One region of the Hylemonella sp. GW821-FHT10B10 genome, then DNA from elsewhere that is predicted to be linked to it. Evidence: predicted binding sites of a transcription regulator. Region 1 holds the regulator's gene; the other holds the start of a gene.
What was found. Region 1 encodes HrcA, which represses chaperone genes, less so after heat shock. Its sites were predicted from a motif close to TTAGCACTCNNNNNNNNNGAGTGCTAA; they were not measured.
Positions count from the first base shown of each region.

Region 1 (4,164 bases):
CAACAAGGTCCGCAAGGAACAGCCCATCGGCTCCATGATGTCGGCCGCGCAGACCTACGACGCCGTCAACCTGCTGGTGCGCGCCATGTTCGATTCGCGCGGTGATTTCTCCGGCCCCGCCATGAAAAAAGCGCTGGAGAACCCCAGCGGCATCTACCGTGGCGTGGTCACCACCTACGACCGCCCCTTCTCGGACAAGGACCACGACGCCATCTCGCTGAACATGCTGTGGCTGGGCACCTGGCGCAACCAGGAGCGCGGTTACTACTACAAGGAAGACGAGAAACGCGCGACGGTGATCCGGCGCAAGCAGTAGGCGCGTCCTGCCTGCCCGCACATGGCTCGGGTCAACCTGGCTACTTCTTGTCACGGATTCTTTGCATTTCCACCTGGTCCAGGCGCACAAAAACGAAGCCTTGCCTGAGCAGCCAGATCAGGCCATCGGCCAGCCCCTCTGCGGTGTCTGACGCAGGCTTGTTCATGTGGGCGATGATGACATCGCCATCCCTGACGTTTTTCAAGCGGACTTCGATCGCTGGCTTCGTCAGCGTGGCACCGGCATCCGCATTGACCGAGAAGCCGGCGATGCCGTACCCCATGCGTTCGATCTCGGCACTCGCCCGGGCATCGTATTCGGCCGTAGCCCCCCGGTACCAATGAGGTGCGACACCGGTCACCCGCTGAACGGCGCGGGCCCCTTCGGAAACCTCTCTGCGCAAATGGACGAGGTCGGGTTCCCCTGGGATGCCATAGACCGTGCGCCCCTTCCCGATCACGGCAGGGATGTGGTTCGCACCATGGTTCTCCACCTCCAGCAGGTCCAGATGGGCCTTGATGACGGCTACGCCACGCGGATTGGCGTCCAGCCACTTCTTGGTCACGAACAGGGTGGCCGGTATGCGATTGCGGATCAGAAACCCGATCAGGTCCCCGTCGAAACGGCCCGTGCAGGCATCCAGCGTCAGCGCCACCCTTTTGTGTGCCGACCCGTCCGGCAGGAGCCGGTCGTGGATCTCAACGGGCTTGCCTTGCCCCCAGGCCGTCACCACAATGAACAGCGCCAGGGCAGCAACAGGAAGCTTGGAGCCGGTCTTCATGAAGAGAATGGTAGGGCGTGAGGGACTTGAACCCCCGACCAAGGGATTATGAGTCCCCTGCTCTAACCAACTGAGCTAACGCCCCGACCGAAGGCGTGATTGTACGGGGCGAACCTGTTTGCTATTTGCTGTGGCTCAGCGCATTGCCCAGCAGCTTGGAGGTGATGTCCACGATCTGGATCATGCGTTCATAGGGCATGCGCGTGGGGCCGATCACGCCCAGCGTGCCCACCACCTGGCCGTCCACCTCGTAGGGGGCGCTGACCACAGACAGCTCCTCGAAAGGCACCACTTGGCTTTCGCCGCCGATGAAGATGCGCACCCCCTCGGCCTGCCCGGCAATGTCCATCAAACGCATCAGCTGGGCCTTTTGCTCGAAAAGATCGAAAGCACGGCGCAGATGGCTCATGTCGCTGGAAAAATCGGACACAGCCAGCAGATTGCGCTCGCCGGAAATCACCACCTCGTCCTGCACCTGCGTCATGGCATCCGTACCCACGGTCACTGCGGCCTGCATCAGCTTGGCAATCTCGCCACGCAGTGTGTCCACCTCGCCCTGCAAGCGCTCGCGCACCTGCTCCAGCGTCAGGCCCATGTAGTGGGCATTGAGATAGTTGGAGGCTTCGACCAGTTGCGACGGCGAGTAGTCGGTTTCGGTAAAGATGACGCGGTTCTGCACATCCCCCTCGGGCGAGACCAGGATGACCAGGATGCGCCGCTCGCCCAGGCGCAGGAATTCGATATGGCGAAACACCGAGGAACGGCGCGGCGCCATGACCACGCCGACAAACTGAGAAAGCGAGGACAGCAGGTTGGCAGCGCTGGAAATGACTTTTTGCGGCTGGTCCGGCGTCAGGCTGGGCGTGGCAATCTGCTCACGCTGGGCCGTCAGCATGGTGTCGACAAATAGGCGGTAACCGCGCGCCGTAGGCACGCGCCCAGCCGAAGTGTGGGGGCTGGCGATCAGGCCCAGCTCTTCCAGGTCGGACATCACATTGCGGATGGTCGCCGGCGACAGCTCCAGACCGGACGCACGCGAGAGCGTACGCGAGCCGACAGGTTGCCCTTCGGCAATGTAGCGTTCCACCAGCGTTTTCAGCAACAACTTGGCACGGTCATCGAGCATGGGATCATTTTAATGATGTAATTTGCGAATGAACTCCAGATTCCGCCAGGTGGCCCTGATCGGCAAGTACCAGACCGTCGCTGGCGGTAGCCAGGGCAGCCGCGCGCGCCCGGCGCTCGCCGACATTGCCACCTTTCTGCAGGCCCAGGGCTGTGCCGTGGTGGTGGAGGAGCAGACCGCGACCAATGCCAGCCTCGAGGGTTACCCGGTGCAGGATCTGGCCACCATCGCCCAGCAATGCGATCTGGGCCTGGTAGTGGGCGGCGATGGCACCATGCTGGGCATCAGCCGCAAGCTGGCCAGCTCTGGCGTGCCGCTGATCGGCATCAACCATGGCCGCCTGGGTTTCATGACCGACATCCCCTTCGGCAGCTTCGAGACCGTGCTGCCGCCCATGCTGCGCGGGGAATACGAAGAAGAGCAGCGCCAGCTCATGCATGCGCGCGTGCTGCGCGACGGCAACTGCGTCTTCGACACCCTGGCCATGAACGATGTGGTGGTGCACCGCGGCAATTCCTCGGGCATGGTGGAGCTGCGCGTGGAAGTGGATGGCCATTTCGTGGCCAACCAGCGGGCCGACGGCCTGATCATCGCCACCCCGACCGGCTCCACGGCCTATTCCCTGTCCGCCGGCGGCCCCATCCTGCACCCGGCCATCGCCGGCTGGGTCCTGGCACCGATTGCGCCGCATACCCTGTCCAACCGGCCCATCGTGCTGTCCAGCCAGTCCGAGGTGGCCATCGAGATCGCCTCGGACCGCGAAGCCATTGCCAACTTCGATATGCAGTCCCTGGCCTCTTTGCAACAGGGCGACCGCATCATCGTGCGGCGCTCGGAGCACAGCGTGCGTTTCCTGCATCCGCGCGGCTGGAGTTATTTCGACACCCTGCGGCAGAAGCTGCACTGGAACGAAGGGATCACGGGTTCATGAGCCTCAAGCGCATCGTCCTGCGGGACTTCGTCATCATCAGCGAGCTTGAGCTCGAGCTCGAAAGCGGTTTCAGCGTGCTGACCGGCGAGACCGGTGCCGGCAAGTCCATCCTGATCGATGCCTTGCAGCTCGTCACGGGCGCGCGCTCCGACACAGGACTGATCCGCGAAGGCGCCAACCGCACCGATGTGAGCGCCGAGTTCGGTGAATGCACCGCCCTACTGGGCTGGCTGGAAGAAGCTGGTTTCAACCCGGGCTTCGACCCCGGTTTCACCCTGCTACTGCGCCGCACTGTGGACACGCAGGGCAAGAGCCGCGCCTGGATCAACGGCAGCCCCGCCACCGCAACCCAGCTGCGCGAACTGGGCGAGCGCCTTTTCGACATCCATGGCCAGCATGCCTGGCAAAGCCTGACGCGGGCCGAGGCCGTGCGCGGCCTGCTCGACGCCTATGCCCAACTGGACACCAGCCCCCTCACCCTGAGCTGGCAGCAATGGCGTGAAACCCAGACCGTCCTGGAGGACGCCCGCAAGGCCCAGGACACGCTGCAACGCGAGCGCGAGCGCCTGGGCTGGCAGATTGGCGAAATCGAAAAACTGGCACCGCAGGCCGGCGAATGGGAAACGCTGAACACCGACCACAGCCGCCTGGCCCATGCGCAGGCCCTGATGGACGCTGCCCAGGGCGCGCTGGACGCGCTCGAGGGCGAAGACGGTGGTGCTTCCCACGCCTTGGGCAGTGCCCGCCAATTGCTACAAAATCAGGAGCATCTGGAGCCTGAATTCAAGTCGCTGGTGGAAGTGCTGAACTCCAGCCTGGCACAGGTGGAAGACAGCGTACACAGTCTGCGCACCTACCTGCGCCGCACCGATCTGGACCCCGAGCGCCTGGCCGAGCTGGACACGCGTTTGACTTCCTGGGTGTCGCTGGCCCGTCGCTACAAACGTCCGCCCGAAGAACTGGCGGCCACGTTGGCTGGCTGGCGTGAAGAGCTGACCCGACTCGATGCC
Region 1 is NZ_JBWKNN010000001.1:381,114-385,277, reverse strand. It holds gene AC07NT_RS01880 (ABC transporter substrate-binding protein) at 1-316, shown strand, start outside; gene AC07NT_RS01875 (polysaccharide deacetylase family protein) at 357-1,097, opposite strand; tRNA gene AC07NT_RS01870 (tRNA-Ile) at 1,106-1,182, opposite strand; gene hrcA (heat-inducible transcriptional repressor HrcA) at 1,219-2,223, opposite strand; gene AC07NT_RS01860 (NAD kinase) at 2,252-3,154, shown strand; gene recN (DNA repair protein RecN) at 3,151-4,164, shown strand, end outside.

Region 2 (4,164 bases), on a different contig from region 1:
TGCGCACAACGAAGACGCCATGGCGACGGAGAAACTGGCCGAAGGCATACGCGCCTTCGCAGCCGACACGGCCAAGCTCGATCAGTTGATACGGGCTGCTTAGGGACTGAGCCCGCGCTCAAAGAGGCACCCAAGAAAAAACCCGCAGCGTGCTAGCACTGCGGGTTTTTTCTTGAGTATCGAGTGACGTAACGTCACCCGATGCAGCATGAGGGCACAAGGCAAGGCGCAAACGCGCTGACAGTGCTTTTGACACGGCAAGCGTTTGCACCGCCGCCATGTGCCCCCAGGCAAGGAGCATTTACATGCCCATATCGCCCATGCCGCCCATACCACCCATGCCGCCAGGCATGCCGCCGCCGGCTGCGCCTTCGTCCTTCGGGGACTCGGACACCATGCACTCGGTGGTCAGCATCAGCGAAGCGACCGATGCGGCGTTCTGCAGCGCGGTGCGGGTCACCTTGGTCGGGTCCAGAATGCCCATCTCGATCATGTCGCCATAGGTGTCGTTGGCGGCGTTGAAGCCGTAGTTGCCCTTGCCGTTGAGCACGGCGTTCACGACCACGCTGGCTTCGCCGCCGGCGTTGAAGACGATCTCGCGCAGGGGGGCTTCGATGGCCTTGAGCACCAGCTTGATGCCGGCGTCCTGGTCGGCGTTGTCACCCTTGATGGTGCCAGCAGCCTGACGGGCGCGCAGCAGGGCCACGCCACCACCGGCCACAATGCCTTCTTCCACAGCAGCGCGGGTGGCGTGCAGGGCGTCTTCCACGCGGGCCTTCTTTTCCTTCATTTCGACCTCGGTGGCAGCGCCCACCTTGATCACGGCCACACCGCCGGCCAGCTTGGCCACGCGTTCCTGCAGCTTCTCGCGGTCGTAGTCGCTGGTGGCTTCCTCGATCTGCACGCGCACTTGCTTGACGCGGGCTTCGATGTCAGCGGCAGCGCCGTTGCCATCGATGATGATGGTGTTTTCCTTACCCACTTCGATGCGCTTGGCCTGGCCCAGATCGGCCAGGGTGACCTTCTCGAGCGACAGGCCCACTTCTTCAGCGATGACCTTGCCGCCGGTCAGGATGGCGATGTCTTCCAGCATGGCCTTGCGACGGTCGCCGAAGCCCGGAGCCTTGACGGCAACGACCTTCAGGATGCCGCGGATGGTGTTGACCACCAGGGTCGCCAGAGCTTCGCCTTCGACGTCTTCGGCAATGATCAGCAGCGGACGGCCGGCCTTGGCCACGGCTTCCAGCGTGGGCAGCAGGTCACGGATGTTGGACACCTTCTTGTCGTACAGCAGCACGAAGGGGTTGTCCAGCAGGGCAGCCTGCTTCTCGGGGTTGTTGATGAAGTAGGGCGACAGGTAGCCGCGATCGAACTGCATGCCTTCAACGACATCGAGTTCGTTCTGCAGGCTCTTGCCGTCTTCCACGGTGATCACGCCTTCCTTGCCGACCTTGTCCATGGCATTGGCGATGATCTCGCCGATGCTGGTGTCGCTGTTGGCGGAGATGGAGCCGACCTGGGCGATTTCCTTGGAGGTGGTAGTGGGCTTGGATGCCTTCTTCAGCTGCTCGATCAGGGCCGTCACGGCCTTGTCGATACCGCGCTTCAGGTCCATGGGGTTCATGCCGGCGGCCACGTACTTCATGCCTTCGCGCACGATGGCCTGGGCCAGCACGGTGGCGGTGGTGGTGCCGTCACCGGCGTTGTCGGAGGTCTTGGAAGCGACTTCCTTGACCATCTGCGCGCCCATGTTCTGCAGCTTGTCCTTGAGCTCGATTTCCTTGGCCACGGACACACCGTCCTTGGTCACGGTCGGGGCGCCGAAGGAGCGCTCGAGCACCACGTTGCGGCCCTTGGGGCCCAGGGTCACCTTGACGGCGTTGGCCAGGATGTTCACGCCCTCGACCATGCGTGCGCGGGCTTCACCGCCGAAAATTACGTCTTTAGCTGCCATTTGTCTTACTCCAGATTCAAATTCAAATGATTAAGTCGGATGGATAAATCGCGCTGCGATTTACTTCTCCACCACGGCAAACAGGTCTTCCTCTTTCATGACGAGGAGTTCGTCGCCGCCGACCTTGACGGTCTGGCCGCTGTACTTGCCGAACAGGACGCGGTCGCCGACCTTGACGTTCATGGCGATGATTTCGCCCTTGTCGTTCTTGCGGCCGGGGCCCACAGCCAGCACTTCGCCCTGGTCGGGCTTCTCGGCGGCGCTGTCGGGAATGACAATGCCGGAGGCAGTCTTGGTTTCGTTTTCAACGCGTTTGACAATCACGCGATCGGCCAGAGGACGCAGTTTCATCAGGGCTCTCCTAGAGTTTGAAACAAGAGGTTGGAAGATCTGAGGGCCGAAGTTGGCACTCATTAACTTGACATTGGACCCGGAGTGTTAGCACTCGAATCCAGTGAGTGCTAATCATAAGGCAATTTCAGGCCTTTTCAAGATCGCGGCCGGACAGGGGCGGCGTTGTGTGCAGGAAACAGGCGGAGGGAATAGTTCACGCTGGCCGGGGCACGCAGCGCTTGTGGCCAGGGGAGGGCAAAGGCCTGACCCATAATCAAAAGATGCTTCGGCAACAACGCGAGATTTTCGTCGGCTTCCTGATTCTCTGTGCCCTGGTCCTCGGGTTGATGGCCACCCACACTCTGCGGCGGGTGGACCAAGCGCTATATGACGAACAGTCGCGCTGGTTGCGTGCGCTGGCGCCGGGTGCCCTGCCGCAGGACGTGGTGGTGATCGGCCTGGACGAGCAGGCCTACGAGTCCTTTCCCGAGCCCTATGCCTTATGGCATCGGTACCTGGGGGAACTCTTCACCGGTCTGGCTGTTGCCCGCCCCGCCGTCGTGGGGGTCGCCGCACCGCTGCCGGTCCGCTCCTACGATTTCCTGATCAAGGGAGTCGATGCGCCCCTGCTGGACGGGGTTCGCAAGCTGCGCGCCACGACGCCCCTGGTGCTGGGCCAGCCCATGGGTTTGGAGCGCCATCTGCGACCCATCGCCCCCGAGTTGCTGCAGGCGGCCGGCGACGAGGCCTTGAGTTCATTGGTGCTGTGCGAAGACCGGGATGGCATCGTGCGTCGCATCAACCAACGCCGCTGTATCGACGAGGACCGCAACCCTTCTTTGGCCGACCTGATGGCCAAGGTGCTGGGGCGCGAAAGCTCGGCGCGCGGCCTGATCGATTACACCGTCGGCGGGCCGATCGAATACACCTCCCTGCAGACGGTGCTGGCCTGGCTGCGCCAAGGACAGGCCGACGAGCTGCAAAAGCTGGTCCGGGGGCGGGTGGTGGTGGTGGCCAGTCTGCTGCCCAACGAAACCCGTTACCGCCTGCCGGTCGCTCTGGCCGCCTGGGACCCCGAGAACCGAAGCGGCCCAGCCGCCCTGGTGCATGTGCAGGCCCTGCGCTCGCTGCTGGGGCGTGGTTGGGTCGATCCGGTGGAGACCACCCTGTCCTGGCCGCTGGCCCTGGCCATGGTGCTGCTCTGGTTCGGTCGCAATGGTTGGGTTAAGACGCTTGCATTGGTGAGCGTGGTGGTCTTGATCACAGGTGTCTCCGTGCTGGGACTGTGGCGTGGTTGGTACCTGCCCCTGGGCAGTCTGCTGGGGGTTGCACTGCTGGCCTTCCTGGCCCGCCTGACCTGGGAGTCGGTACGGCACTACCGTGAAAAGCAGGCGTTGCGCACGGCCTTTGCCGGCCACGTCAGCCCGCAGGTGATGCGTGCCATCCTGCGCGGCAGCCTGCAGCCCGAAACCGCAGGCCAACGTTGCCGGGTGACCATACTCTTTGCCGATATCCGTGGGTTCACGGCCCGCAGCGAGCAAAGCTCGCCCGAGACGCTGATCGAGTTGCTGAATGGCTATTACGCCGAAATGGGAGCGGCCATCCATGGGTGTGGCGGCGCCGTTGACAAATTCATCGGGGATGGCCTCATGGCCACTTTCGGTTTGCCGCAGCCGCTGGACGCACCGGAGCGCAATGCGCTGGAGGCGGCGCAGGACATGCTGGTGCGCCTGAATCGCCTCAACGACGAACTGAAGGCTCAGGGCCATGCACCGCTGGAGATCGGTATAGGCATCCATGTGGGTGAGGTGGTGGCGGGTTATGTGGGCTCGCGGCGGCGGCGGGATTTCACAGTGATCGGTGACCCGGTCAATACG
Region 2 is NZ_JBWKNN010000004.1:7,670-11,833, reverse strand. It holds gene tal (transaldolase) at 1-103, shown strand, start outside; gene groL (chaperonin GroEL) at 302-1,954, opposite strand; gene groES (co-chaperone GroES) at 2,015-2,305, opposite strand; gene AC07NT_RS15820 (adenylate/guanylate cyclase domain-containing protein) at 2,569-4,164, shown strand, end outside.
Region 2: groES (co-chaperone GroES) is a predicted target of HrcA. The motif match lies at 2,393-2,419, and genes of this name have one in related genera.